Linked DNA regions of Endozoicomonas sp. GU-1. The protein of the gene in region 2 binds, or shares a complex with, the protein of the main gene of each other region. Links are inferred from orthologs where the notes say so. Each region holds a gene or a part of one and is shown on either strand. Other genes may lie near its edges.

Evidence for each region. Proteins that work in one complex are often made in the same cells at the same time.
Region 1: the proteins of smc (region 2) and O3276_RS25205 are in contact, whole or in part, in a crystal structure (PDB 3ZGX), measured with the Bacillus subtilis proteins. The link is inferred for Endozoicomonas sp. GU-1 from one-to-one orthologs.

What each region holds. Positions count from the first base shown.
Region 1 is NZ_CP114771.1:6,028,347-6,035,339, reverse strand. What follows is about bases 1,371-4,132. They hold O3276_RS25205 (segregation and condensation protein A), read left to right. Parts: upstream 1,371-2,197; coding sequence 2,198-3,067; downstream 3,068-4,132. Other genes in these bases: O3276_RS25195 (hypothetical protein), read right to left, coding at 3,963-4,132; scpB (SMC-Scp complex subunit ScpB), read left to right, coding at 3,082-3,966; O3276_RS25210 (tryptophan--tRNA ligase), read left to right, coding at 1,371-2,079. Also shown: O3276_RS25215 (MutS-related protein), read left to right, coding at 1-677; more of O3276_RS25210, read left to right, coding at 865-1,370; more of O3276_RS25195, read right to left, coding at 4,133-5,084; O3276_RS25190 (hypothetical protein), read right to left, coding at 5,128-6,993. UniProt on the Bacillus subtilis protein: Participates in chromosomal partition during cell division. May act via the formation of a condensin-like complex containing Smc and ScpB that pull DNA away from mid-cell into both cell halves.
Region 2 is NZ_CP114771.1:2,011,021-2,018,470, forward strand. What follows is about bases 1,651-4,869. They hold smc (chromosome segregation protein SMC), read right to left. Parts: upstream 4,470-4,869; coding sequence 1,851-4,469; downstream 1,651-1,850. Other genes in these bases: O3276_RS25465 (hypothetical protein), read right to left, coding at 4,450-4,659; O3276_RS25470 (chromosome segregation SMC family protein), read right to left, coding at 4,656-4,869. Outside these bases: NAD-dependent DNA ligase LigA, read right to left, coding at 1-320; cell division protein ZipA, read right to left, coding at 405-1,601; more of O3276_RS25470, read right to left, coding at 4,870-5,360; c-type cytochrome biogenesis protein CcmI, read right to left, coding at 5,662-6,837; O3276_RS08065 (cytochrome c-type biogenesis protein), read right to left, coding at 6,837-7,379; O3276_RS08070 (DsbE family thiol:disulfide interchange protein), read right to left, coding at 7,376-7,450. UniProt on the Bacillus subtilis protein: Required for chromosome condensation and partitioning.

The DNA.
Region 1 (6,993 bases), 4.0 Mb from region 2 along the record:
ATTTATCACCAGCAGTCGCCGTGCCAAACAGTATCGAAATAGGCGCGCAATTGCCGTTGAACACCATCATTACAGGCCCCAATGCCGCCGGAAAATCGACCAATATGGAAGGCATTGCCATTGCCGTCCTGCTGGCACAAACCTTTGGAATTGTACCAGCGCACCATATTGAAATAACCCCGTTTTCCCTGATCCATACTCACATGGATATCAGCTCAGAGGTGGCGGCAGGGCTGTCAACCTTCAAGGCAGAATCGGTGAGAGCTATTGAACTGATGGACCATATTGAAAACATGGCAGAGTCCCAGTTCAGCCTGACACTGATGGATGAAATTTTCAGCAGCACTAATCCGATAGAAGGTGAGGCTGGCACCTATGGCTATCTGAAAATCATTTCCAACAACCGCAACTGCATTAATATCTGCACAACCCACTACCCCAGACCCACACTGCTGGCTGATGAATACCCCGGAATATTCCAGAACATGCACGTTCATGCAGACATCACCAGTGACGGCAGACTGGTCTATGACTACCTCTTAAAGTCCGGTTTTTCTGAACAGCATATTGCCATCAAGATTCTTGAAGATGAGGGTATTCAATCAGAATTTCTTGATATCGCCACTGACATCATCAAATATCCGGAACGATACCCTCTTCAAAACCGCAGGCTCTAAGCGGAACAACGTGTTATCAATGTCTCATTCAGGGGAGCATCCCGTCTTTTGATACTGACAAAAAGATCCATCACATTATTGGCCACTAAAGCCGGTAATTCGCGGCAGGCAATACCGTCTTGCCCCTCTTTCCCCTGGATTAAAACTATCGTACCCTGTCCTCTCAGGACTAATTTGGGAGAGCCCTTTGAGCGCTGTAGACCCTCAGTCGCGTGTTTTATCTGGCATGCGACCCACTGGCCGATTGCATCTTGGCCATTATCACGGTGTTTTAAAAAACTGGCTGGCACTGCAACACGAATACGACTGTTTTTTCTTTGTGGCAGACTGGCATGCATTGACCACTCACTATGAAGATACCCAGCACCTTCAGCAACACATGCTGGATATGGTCACTGACTGGCTGGCCGTTGGTGTGAACCCTGGCTCTTCCACCATTTTTATTCAGTCCCGGGTACCGGAGCATGCCGAACTTCACCTGCTGCTTTCCATGATGACACCGCTGTCATGGCTGGAACGGGTTCCAACGTACAAAGACCAGCAGGAAAAACTCAGAGAGAAAGACCTTTCAACCTATGGTTTTCTGGGATACCCCCTCCTGCAAAGCGCTGACATTCTGGCCTATCGGGCAGGCAGTGTGCCTGTGGGCGCGGATCAGGAAGCTCATGTAGAGATTACCCGGGAAATCGCCCGCCGTTTTAACCATCTCTATGGCCGTGAACCCGGTTTTGAACAAAATGCCGAAATGGCCATCCGGAAAATGGGCAGAAAGCAGGGTGAAATATATCGGAAGCTTCGCAAAACCTATCTGGAAAAAGGTGATGAACAAGCCCTGGAAACAGCCAGGGCCCTGCTGAAAGAACAGAACAATATTACCCTGGGTGACCAGGAACGCCTCTTCGGTTATCTGGAAGGCACCGGCAAGGTTATTCTGCCAGAGCCACAGGCATTGCTGACACCGCAAGCCAGAACGCCGGGGCTGGATGGACAGAAAATGTCCAAGTCCTGCAACAACACCATCAGCCTCAGAGAGAGTGCTGACGAGGTCGACACCAAGATCCGGAAAATGCCCACGGACCCGGCCCGTATTCGCCGGAATGATCCGGGTGATCCCATAAAATGCCCGGTATGGCAATTTCACCGGCTCTATTCTGACCAGCAACGTCAGGACTGGGTACACAGTGGCTGTACCAGTGCCAGCATCGGTTGCCTGGACTGCAAAAAGCCGGTCATAGAAGCGATCCAGGCCGAGCTGGAACCGATACGGATTGAAGCCCTGGAACTGGAACATAACCAGGATGTGGTCAAGAGCATTATTACCGAAGGGTGCGAGAAAGCCCGCGATGAAGCCCAGGACACCCTGAAGGAAGTCCGGGATGCCATGGGACTGCACTATCGCTAAGAATTGGTATAGCTCCTCTCTAGACAGACACCACCTCTGGCAGGCATGATGGAACTGATCAGTAAATAAACCATCTAACCTCCCAGGAGGTACCGGCCCAGCAAGAGGTGAACTGCCCATGACCACGACGGAAGCCGTGGCCGAACAACCAGCACAGACGTCAGCCCCATCGGAAGCAGAATCCGTTGCACCTGAAGCGCCTCATATAAGAGCTGAAAAATCGCTGGCACTGGTTAAGGGTCAACCATTCACCAAGCTGCCTGACGATCTCTACATTCCACCGGATGCCCTGGAAGTCTTTCTGGAAGCCTTTGAAGGCCCGTTGGATCTTCTGCTCTACCTGATCAAACGGAACAACATGGATATCCTCGATATCCAGGTGGCCCAGATCACCCATCAGTACATGGAATACGTCAAGCTGATGGAAAGTTCCCAGTTTGAGCTGGCTGCAGAATATCTGGTGATGGCCGCAACACTGGCGGAAATCAAATCCCGAATGCTGTTGCCACGAACTGCAGAGGCTGAAGAGGAAGAAGACGACCCCCGTGCTGAGCTGGTCAGGCGACTGCAGGAGTATGAGCGCTTTAAGAAAGCGGCCGAAGACCTGGATGCCCTGCCCAGAATGGGCCGGGATAACTGGCCAGCCAAAGTTCAGCCTCCTGAGTTTGAGCGGGTTCAGATACATCCGGAGGTTGATCTTCAGGATATTCTGGTTGCCCTGAGCGAAGTCATGCGTCGGGCTGATATGTTTGAGCATCACCATGTAGCGGAAGAAGCACTGTCCGTTCGAGAGCGGATGAGCGAGGTGCTTGCCATGCTCTCCCCTGAACGCTTCACCCCCTTTGTGGCACTCTATCGGGTCAGCGAAGGCCGACTGGGCGTGGTGGTCACCTTTATGGCCATAATGGAACTGATCAAGGAATCCCTGATCGAGCTGGTACAAAGCGAACCCTTTGGACCAATTCATGTAAAGGCCCGGGTTGAATAACATGGAAAATATCAATGAGCGAAAAGCCTGATCTCTCACTGATTCTGGAAGCAGCGATCATGGCCAGCAGTCGTCCACTGACGATTGAACAACTGGCGGCCCTCTTTGCGGAAGACAATCGCCCTGATGGCAATGAAATCCGTGAAGCCCTGGTCAAAGTATCTGACGCCTGCGAGGGCCGGGCCTTTGAACTGAAGCAAGTAGCGTCCGGCTTCCGCTTCCAGGTTCGTCAGGCCATGGCTCCCTGGATTGGCGGCCTGTGGGACGAAAAACCTCAGCGCTATACCCGTGCCCTTCTGGAAACCCTGGCCCTGATCGCCTATCGCCAGCCCATTACCCGGGGAGAAATTGAAGATATTCGTGGCGTCAGTGTCAGCAGTAATATCATACGCACCCTGCAGGAGCGGGAGTGGGTTCGCGTTGTCGGCCACCGGGATGTGCCCGGCAGACCCGCTATGTTTGCCACCACCCGGCAATTCCTGGATTACTTCAACCTGCAGAACCTGAATGAACTGCCGCCGCTGTCGGAAATCCGGGACCTGGAAGAAATCGCCAAGGCCCTGGAAATCCCGGAAGAGATTGCCGAAGCACTGGCCGCAGCAGGCGGTACGTTAGAACAGCCGGAGCTGGCGGACCAGGAGGTCATCAAAGAGCGTTCGGCCCAGGAGCTGTTCGATGAACTGGATGCCATGGAAGCCGAATTGCCCACTGGCTTTAATGACTTGATCAAGAAGCAGAAAATACCGGCCCTGCAACTGGAAGAAGAGAAAGAACAACTGAGCTCTGAACTCACTGAAGATGAATTGACCATAGCTTCAGAAAGCCTGACTTCTGATGAGCAATCCTCTGAAGAAGCCATTTCTTCCCAGTCTGAAGAGCCCGATGAAACCTTTCATTAATCAACGACACTCTTGAAGTATTCTTCCAGAGTGTCTTCTGGAATAGCCCCACCAACCTCAACCAGCGCCTGAAATACCGGTTGCAAATAAGCATCCAGCTCACGGGCAAGGTGGTTCCAGTCTGTACTTTTATCGCCATCAAGAAGGTAAGTGAAATCTGGTAATTCTTCCCCATCAAAAAGTTCATCTGGAAATTGTGAGTCTAATATATTTTCCTGATAAAATGAGAAGGAAAGTATTGGCTGATGGACGTCTTTGCTCATATCTGTGCAAAGACGATGACGGTGGCGTAGCATCGTTACATCACACCCTCTCAGATAACTGTCAATTTTATCAAGCCCTTTGCCAAGATCAGACATAACACCTGTATTAATAATACCGTTGATTAGATCATCGAACTTGATTGGAACCATTCCCCGGGTAGTGAGATCGGGTATGTAAGTGTCGAAGGAGTTAACTTTACATTTTTCAAGTAATCTGCAATTCATTTTCTGCCACAACTCGAGTCTACAGGCAATAGTATGCAATTCTTCCAGTCTGGCTGTTGTGAAAGAGTCCGCGATCGTTTCACCAAGTTCTTTCCTGACACTTTCAACGGCCTTATCGCTAGCGCCCTTCCCCGCAGAAGATATTGACGCCAGTTCATTCAAGCTGGATGTCAGAGACTCCTCCAGAATCTGCTCACCGCCACAATAAGCGCAGCCCCCTACAGCACCTTCAGTGGAATCTGCCTCCTTTACCAGAAGAAGGCTTTCTAACGTTTGCTCCAACCCAATGAAGCAATCGGGTTCTGAACCAGGACCTGAACTGAGGGAGGATAAGGGTGAAGCATCGTCATCAGACTGTTCATCATCTGAGCCAACCGTAAATCTCACAACCGATGGATTATCAGTTTCACCTAATGCTGGATTCATATAATTTTGGACAGGCAAAACCGCACTGACAGTTCGAGCTCCAACGGCCGGACTGTGCTGAAGATCTTCCGTGGCACGACTCCGAAAAATACCGCCCGCATGCTGAGCATTCGCTGGCAAGGCAGAATCATTCTGGTCATAGCTGTTGCTTAGTGGTCCGTTAACAGAGTTTGCCAATCCGGTATTTGCACTTGGTGGAGTCATAAATAAACCTTCTAACGATAGATATTTACTCCCCATAGACAGCTTACTTTCTCAATAGGTTCACTACTGCATTATGCGCTACGGGAAGGTCAGAGTTATATTGTCGGAGTCCAGAGCAATCAGGGTGGATCAGCGCAAGCAGTGTTTTGACAAATTCCTTTTTCTTGCATTGGTAATCATTAACTGGCTGAAAGGTCGATAGCCAGCCATTCACTCTGAGCTCAAAACCCTTACGCCACAGATGGCTGAGCAATTTCATGTGAAGATTCTGAGTCAATGCATAAAGGCGTCGGCGCTCTTCCTGCCCCTGGATTGTCCGGTCGTCAGGTTTTCCGGGGTCTCCTTGAGAGTGCAGCGCTATAAACTGCCGGGCTTTATTCAGGGTAAGCAAAGAGCGTATCAGCAAACCATAAATACGCTCACCGGTGTTTTGGGGGGTATTAAAAAGAATGGTTCGGGGCAAGGCAAATGCCGCTCCTTTTTGCAACTGCTCAGTCAGTGGATCGAGGTTATCGGTGAGAAATTTCAGCGTATCGTTCAACAATCTGGTTTCTTCAGCAAACGACAAACACCACACCGACTTCTTTACGCCGGGAACATGAACGGCCAGTCGTGCCTCGTTTCGATGGGCTACTCTGTCGTCCACGCTGACCTGCAGCCCCATTACCCTGGCACCCAGATCACCGTCTGTCAGATGAATATTGAAAGCTTTTGGCAGTTTAATCGCCGGACATCCCGGGACTGGCCCGATGGTGACACTTTTGGGGATTTCTGAATCTCTGTCAGTATTCAATGCCCGCAGCCGGTCAAACAGGGCTCTGGCAGGCTCTTCTGCCGTGCAGATAAGGTCAATATCGTTGAATGATGAGCAGCGGTTTTGTAAGTAACGGGCATACGAACCGGTAATCAGGATGGGGGGATCGGGATAAGCATCATTGATTACCTGAATAATCTCCAGTGTTTTCAGCGTCAGCGCATTTAACGGCGGCACCTTATTGTCCGGAAGACCCGCTCTGCCCGGAGTGAACGTATTTTCTGCTGTCCCTGTTTCATACCAGTATTCACCGGCCTGGTAAGGGAATGGATGTTCCCTGCGGGGATTGGCCACGGATACTTCTACCGCTTTTTCTCGGCCAGGGTATTCTGAAATCGGGACCACGTCAGGCAGTTGACCTCTATAGCCATATCCGGCGTTATGGACACAGCTGGCTGAATATCTGTTTTCATGACCAAAGCCAGACCGGAAGTTATCTGTGGTCTGTCTATACAATTCAGGTCTATACAGTTCAGGTCTGTAAGCTACCGGGCACTTTCGACGAACGGCGACAGAAGCCGCATGCTGACGGGCAGAGGCTGCGTATCTGTACCGACTATCACAGGCGACAGCATTTTCCCGATTAAACAGAAAATTATTCACTGTACCTGTTTGGTAGTGGCTCTGTTCAAGGCCGCACCCCAAAGCATGGCGCAGTTTACTTCCTTCAGGAAAACCCTTAAGGCATTCCATCACCTGATGTCTTTCGATTCTTCGCCCATAAACAGGCTGTCCAGTGATATAACAGTGTTTCAGGAAAAAGAAATAGATGCGCGAATTCTGAAATGAGGGCCTCAGTGTCTGGATGGATTGCAATACCTGTTCTGCCGACACTCGCTGATGATTAATGGTCAATCCATTCTGCATAGCCATGAATATCAATATACATCGCAACCGTTGTTGCTTATCTTTGACCAATATGCTGTCCAGAAGTTGCCAGGCCTTTTCAATGAGATCCTGAGCATCATTGCTTTCATCGTATCGCCGAGGTTGTTGCAACCTGTGCATCAGGTATTCAATCTGACTTGCGGCATGATTTCCGGGAGCTTCATTAAACGCTGCCAGTACTTTCAGGTTATCCAGATAGCTGCCATT
Region 2 (7,450 bases):
AAGTCCGCCTGATCTTCCGCATCAAAAGCGTTATCCAGGGAGAGCATGGCCAGTTCATGGCGAACCTGACCAAACGCTTTCAGAGGCGTGCCACCGACCCGCCGGGTGGGAGAATCTTCAGTTATCAGCTGTGGGTATGCAGCTTCAAGGGATTTCAGGCGGATAAACAGCTTATCGTATTCACTGTCGGGAATTTCCGGCTCATCCAGGACATAGTAACGATGGTTGTGCTCGCTGATTTGCTGACGCAGCTGAAGTATCTCTTGCTCTGCAAGCTCAAGGGAAGGAACCGATGGGATATCTGAAGAAGTCATGCTCATGGAATTATCAAAGGCCAGCGGGTTCTCTGCCTGAGAACCCGCTGAAGAAAAAATTAGATGGCAATGGCCGGGCCAGCAGGAATATCAATGCACCGGCTGTTTCGCCAGCTGCTTGCGCTCATATTCACGAATACGCTGACGACAGTGTTCAAGGGTCTGCTGAGTCATCACGCTGAACTGCTCATCTTTCAGCTCACCGCCCAGATCAAGGGCAAGACGACGGGCCGTCTCTTCCATCAGGGCAAAGGCCTGCATGGGTTTTTCCGGCCCAGGCAGACTCATAAACAGACTCAGGGCCGGTGTCTCGGTGGCTTCCAGATTATCAATGGTAAAGGTACCCGGCTTTACGCCGTTGGCCATGCTGAACAGAATTTTTCCGGTATCATCGGCATTGGTATATCGATGGAAGATCGACATATCACCAAAGCGCATGCCGGATGCCAGCATGGACTGCATCAGCTGGTCACCGGCAAAAACACCGCCGCCTTTGGCCAGCACATTGATCACAATCACTTCACTGGCGGGCGGGCGCTCTTGTAGCTTCTCTGCCTTCTCACGCCCCCCCAGGTTGAGTTCTTTCTGTGGGTTGGAGCTCTCTCTGGCCGAAACGTCACGTTCCTGAATCGGTGCCTTGCCCTGACTGGTTGCCGCTCTTGGCTGACCAACAAACTCTTCCGGCTCAGCATCCAATCGGGACGTTTCACGGGAGCGAACAGAACGGTCAGCGCCTGCTGTCCGTGAGAGACCTCCGTGTAAATGATCCTCAGCAGACGACGGGCGTTTACTTCTTGAGGGTTGCTGTGACTCGTCCAGATTCATCAGCACCGGAACAGGCTCATCCAGATCAAGCGCTCTTTGAACTCTCGCTTTTTCCCCGGCGTCGCTTTGCTCTGTATACCGTTCCGCTTCTTCAGGGTGACGATGGCGCTGTCTCAAGGATTCAGGGTACACGGGCGGTTCTTCAATACCCTCTTCCGGGTAACCATCGAAATAGTCGCCCCCGGAAAACCCGGGCTCAACACGGGGTCTGGCAGGCTCTTTTTTGGCAAACCCTTCTTTCAGAAAGCTCTCTTTCAGAGTGCTTTCTTTATGCGCACTGGGCCGGGCACCGCCATTGGGCAGTTCACTGGAAAAATCATCGTCATAGCCTTTGACTTCCTCCAGACCAAAGCTGATTTCCGATGACCTTTTTCTGGCCAATCGCATCCTGCGATAACCGTCGGCCAGTACGCCGACGATTACCAGTATTCCTATGAGTATCAGCCAATCTCGCAAACTCATGTCCTTGCTGCCCTGTAGACCTTGAAACAACGCCCGAATTGCAGTCTGCTTCCCTGTGATAACACTTGACGACAATAGACCACCGTCATTTATCACATCTGCATTAATTACTGCTGCAATCGACCAACGTTGCAATATTACAATAAAAAAATAACAAATTAAGCCATGAACGTTTACTTTACGTGCTTTATAAACTGCGTATTGTCAATGTCATAGCTTATTTATCCAACTCTTAAGCATACCGGATAGTTACAACTCAGCCATCGCCGCCGCCTGCTCAATATCCACCGATACCGGTCTGGATACACCCGGCTCATGCATGGTGACACCCACCAGCTGACTGGCCGCCTGCATGGCAATTTTGTTGTGAGTGATGTACACAAACTGCACTTTATCACTCATTTCAGAAACCATTTTGGCATACCGCCCAACGTTGGCATCGTCCAGAGGGGCGTCCACCTCATCCAGCATACAGAAAGGCGACGGATTCAACTGGAAGATGGCAAATACCAGGGCAATCGCCGTCAGCGCCTTTTCACCACCGGAAAGCAGATGGATCGTACTGTTTTTCTTGCCGGGGGGCTGAGCCATTATAGCCACTCCGGTATCCAGCAGGTCTTCTCCGGTTAAGGCCAGATAGGCCTGACCACCGCCGAATACCCGGGGGAACAACTCCTGAAGACCGGCATTGACCTTATCGAACGTCATTTTGAACCGTTGACGGGTCTCCTTGTCGATCTTGCGAATGGCATTCTCCAGCGTATTCAGTGCTGACTCCAGGTCATCGTTCTGGGCATCCAGATACTGTTTGCGCTCTGACTGGGTTTCGTACTCCTCAATAGCCGCCAGGTTAATCGCGCCCAAACGTTCAATGCGTGCGGCGATCCGTTCCAGCTCCTGCTCCCATTGCTGTTCAGATGCGTCATCCGGAAGGTTCTCAAGTACCGTTGCCAGATCAAACTGATCCTCTTTCAGCTGTTCAGCCAGCGTCGTGCGACGAACCTGCATGCCCTGCCAGTCCATCCTCAGCTTTTCCAACTGTTCGCGAATTTTCTGCGCCTGCTGCTCAGCACTGTGGCGAACCTTCTCGCCAGCACGAATCCGCTGCTCCACTTCTTCAAGCGCCATCCGGGCCTGCTGCATCGTCTCTTCCTGCTCAAGGCGTCTGGCCAGCATCTCCTCCAGCTGTTCCCGCAGATCCCCCTCTGGTGAGTTGGATTCAGACATGGACTCCCGGAGAAACTCCCGCCGCTCCCGGAGCTTGGTAGACTGCTGGCTCAAACGCTCAATGGCTGCTTTCAGAGAGGCTATCTGGGTATTGATGGATTGCTGGCGAAGGGCAAGTTGATGGGCTCGCTCCTGATCAAAACGGGCCTGATGACGTACTTCTTCGAGACGGGCCTGAAGCTTTTCACGTTGCTCCTGCATCGCTTCCCGACGACCAATGTCTTCTTCCATGTGGTCCAGAGCTTCCTGCAGACGCATGCGGGACTCGCCAATCACCTCCTGCTCCAGCCCATACTGCTCCCTGACTTCCTGCAGTTCCTGCTCAAGGCGTCGACGGCGCTCGGAAAACTGTTCTAACCGGACCTTTCGGGCACCAAGATCTGCCCGCACCTCACCCTGGTTCCGGTTGAGCTCGGACAGCTGCTTTTGCAGCTGCTCCCGCTGAGTCTCATGCTGTTCGAGTTTTGCCCTTGCGCCTTCCAGCTGCTCTTTCAATAGCAGGCTGCTTTCTTCCAGAGTTGTCAGCTTGTCACCCAGCGCGTCCATCTCTTTCTGACGTTCCAGCACACCGGCGTTATTATCGACACCCCGGTTGACCCGCAGCCAGCCGGAAGAGAGCCAAATGCCATCCGGTGTAATGATCGATTCGCCAGCCTGGAGTTTTGCGCGCAGGGAAAGCGCCGTTTCCAGTGAATCTGCGGCATAGATTCCAGCCAATAAGGACAGAGCTTCCTGACCGCTGATCACTTTATCTTCCAGCAGGGGCAACTCACTTAACGAAGGGGTAGATTGCTGGCCTGCACCAGCCTCCAGCAGTACCAGCGATCCCTGCTCTAACGCACCCAGCGCGTCAGCGACAGGATCAAGGCTATCCAGGCACACGGCCTGCAGGCTAGCGCCCAAAACGGTTTCAACCGAACGTTCCCAGCCAGCATCGACCTGAAGCTTATCCATCAGACGGGTGTGGTTATTGAGCTGGTGCTGCTCAAGCCACTCAATGGTGCCCGTATCCTGATGCAGTGATGCCTGGTACAAAGCCTCCAGAGAAGCATGACGCCCTCGCACCATGCTGAGTTCATCCCGGTTGCTTTCCAGCTCCGCCGTCAGGTTCTGTACCTGATCACGCTGTTGCTCAACTGCATCAACACACTCTTCGATGCGCAGTTCAACGGTTTCTGCGGTCAACTCCAGTTCGGTCAGTTTTTCCGACAGGAGCGTCATCTCCTCCTGGTCTTCAGTTCCCCCAAGCGCGGCGGACTCTTCTTTCAGGCGACCTTCTCGCTCCTGTAAACGCCCCATCACCTGCTCGGCATGATGGATGCGGGACTGCTCAACTTCAGCGGTCCGTTTTGGTTCATGGGATCGCTGATTGAAATGATCCCACTCCTGCTGCCAGCGCTGCATGGCCTCTTCTGCCCGGGTCAGGACATCACCAGAGTCCGCCTCCTGATCCTGCAGCATGGCCAGCTCCGGCTCCAGCTCGATCAGTTCTTCCTGGAAAGACTCCAGTTGTTGCTGATCATCCGCCAGCTGTTCACGGGCCTCTTCCCAGCTGTGCTCCACCTGTTCAAGGTCGCGACTCAACTCTTTGGAACGTTCTTCCCGGTGCTGCAGGGTCTGTTCAATTCGGGGTGACTTCATTGCCCGTGCCGTAATAGCTGGATTGCGCTTCATGAAAACGGTCACTCAGCTCCATCTGCTGAACGCGATCATCTTCCATGGCGGCATCCGCTGAACGCTGTTGACTGATTGCCGCTTCCAGCTGAACCTCGAACTCACGGATGGCCTGTTCCTGGGACTGGGCTCCGGTATTGATGGTCTGCCATTTCAAGGCTTGCAGCTGGGCCTTTTTAGCCGTTCCTCGGCTTTGTACTCTTTGTACTTTTCCGCCGCCTGAGCCTGCCGTTGCAGGTGGCCAAGCTGACGCCCCAGCTCTTCCCGCAGGTCAGTTAGTCGTTCAAGGTTTTCATTGGTTCGGCGGATGCGGTTTTCCGTCTCACGACGGCGCTCCTTGTAGCGGGAGATACCGGCCGCTTCTTCGATAAATACCCGAAGCTCTTCCGGTTTGGATTCAATCAGATTGGAGATAATGCCCTGACTGATAATGGCGTAACTCCTGGGTCCAAGACCGGTGCCCAGGAAGATGTCCATAATATCTTTACGGCGGCACTTGCTGCCATTGAGAAAATAGGTGTTCTTGGCATCGGAGTTAACCGTTCGCTTGACCGAGATTTCCCGGTACGCAGCAAACTCTCCGGTGACCCGCCCTTCGTTATTATCAAAGATCAGCTCCACAGACGCCTGATTGGCAGGCTTACGACTGTTGGACCCTTTAAAGATAACGTCAGTCATGGACTCGCCACGCAAATGCTTGGCGGACGATTCCCCCATGACCCAGCGAACCGCATCAATAATATTCGACTTGCCACAACCGTTGGGGCCTACCACCCCACACATATTGGAGGGAAAGTGAACCGTTGTGGGGTCCACAAACGATTTGAATCCGGCCAGTTTGATGGATTTTAAACGCATCGTTTCCTTTAGCTCTTCACTGTCGGGGCCCGGCTCGGTATACGTATGAGCCTGAATACTGACCAATAGTTCACGCTATGGGGCTTTATGCTCCGGCAAAACCACCATTCATAGCATGTTGCTTTGGGCTCCGGTTCCTTGTCATAGCGAATCGTTTGTTTGAAAGAGTTGATACTTCTTTCAATCCAGATCTTACACATTAACACAGTCAATAGAAAAGTCGCCCTTTCCGAAATGAAAAAGGCGACTTCCGGCATTTCTGATAGTTTCAGACTGTTTTGTGCTTCTTTAGTTCAAATGCTTAACCCGCCGGCGTAAATGTCAGCCTGACAGGCTCAGTTGCCGTGGTTTTCACTCCTTTTGCCTGCACTTGATAATCAGGGGACATTACATTGCCAGTGAGGCTGATCCGTGCGGTGATATCAAGACTCTCGATGGATGACAGCAGCTGTCCGCCCATCATCATGGCGCTGTTATCATCAAGCAAGACTTCCCTGGGAAGATCTCCAACACTCAGTGGCACAGCCACCAGCGGAGGCTGTTTGGCATCACCGGCTGGCCGGGCAAAGACCACCACCCGCGCATCATCTGGCAACTCACCCAGCTCAGGGGCCAGATCGATCATGACCCGAAGGGCAACCACGGTATCACCGAGCATTGCACGCGCCTGATTAATACCCGCACTCAATGACTGCCGGGCTGCAGGATCCACTTCATGGGTCAACGCCAGCTGCCAGGCGGCAATGGCGTCCTGATAGTTGCCTCTGGTAAAGGCATCAATCCCCTTCAATCCCAATGCGGTGGTATTCTGGCTATCTTTCAGCAGTGTCTGCAGATAGAGTTCGCGAATTTCAGGCGTTACCACATTATTACTGCTTAAAAACAGCACCTGCGCCAGTTCCGCAGTGACCTGGGGATGGCCATTACTGATACTGGCAAGGTGCCGGTAGGTGTTAACTGCTTCCTCCAGCTTGCCTGTTCTCAGGTAATGGCTGCCCAGCATGAACAGCGCCTGATTATTCTCCGGCCGCTTGGCCACCCACTCTTTAAGTACCGTTTCCACCTGCTCACCATTGAGGTTGCCATTGTTCATGGCGTTGACCACAGCAATCTCAGTGGTGGCACCCAGCTTAAAATAGAGGAGTACGGTGGACACAGGTATTATCAGAGCAATTAGCAGTGCAAACCCCGGTTTCTTCAACAGAGAGTACGGGCTTGCTGGCTGCCCATCACCCAACTCATCCGCCAGTTTCTGCCGTAACTCCAGTTTCAACCTTTCCGCTTCTCCTGCTGACACCAGCCCCTGTTGCAGCTGCCAGTCCAGATCTGCCATCTGGTCACGGAAACTGGCAACGTTTGCAGACTCTTCAGACTCATCCTCACCGGGTGCTGAAACGACTGGCTTTATCAATGGCCAGACCGAAACCAGTACGGCAATGGCAATCAGCAATGCGGCTACCAACCAGAACTCCATCATTACTCTTTACCGTCCGTTTTATTATCTTCTGATGAGTGTGTGGTCAAATAGTCTGTCAGGAATCTGTTCAGCTTTTTGTCCAGTAACTCTTTGTCTGCGTTATGTTCATCGGGAGCCGCTGGTGCCGATTCCGAAGCCGTTGCCTTATGCTTGTGAACCACCACAATAAGTACTGTCAAACCCACCAACAGCAGAAGCAAAGGCCCAAGCCAGAGCACCAGATTGATACCGGCAAGACGGGGTTTGTAAAGCACGAAGTCTCCGTAGCGGGCCAGCATAAAATCGATAACTGTCTGGTTATCTGCGCCTTCATTTAACAGCCGGTGCACTTCCCGCCGAAGATCCTGGGCAATGGGCGCATTAGAATCGCCTATGGACTGGTTTTGACACTTTGGACAACGCAGCTCATTGGTCAGCTCGAAAAAACGCTGTTCCTGTTCCGGTGTCGAAAACTCATAGGAGTCGATCACACCATAGGCTGTTCCCATAAACAGTACGGTCAATAGCAGAACGATCAATCGGGAGGTTATGCGCTGTATCATTTGGCCTCCCCTTCACGGTTATTTGCCTGTGCCTGGCGCACTTGTTTTTGCAAGTGCCGGAATCTGGGCTC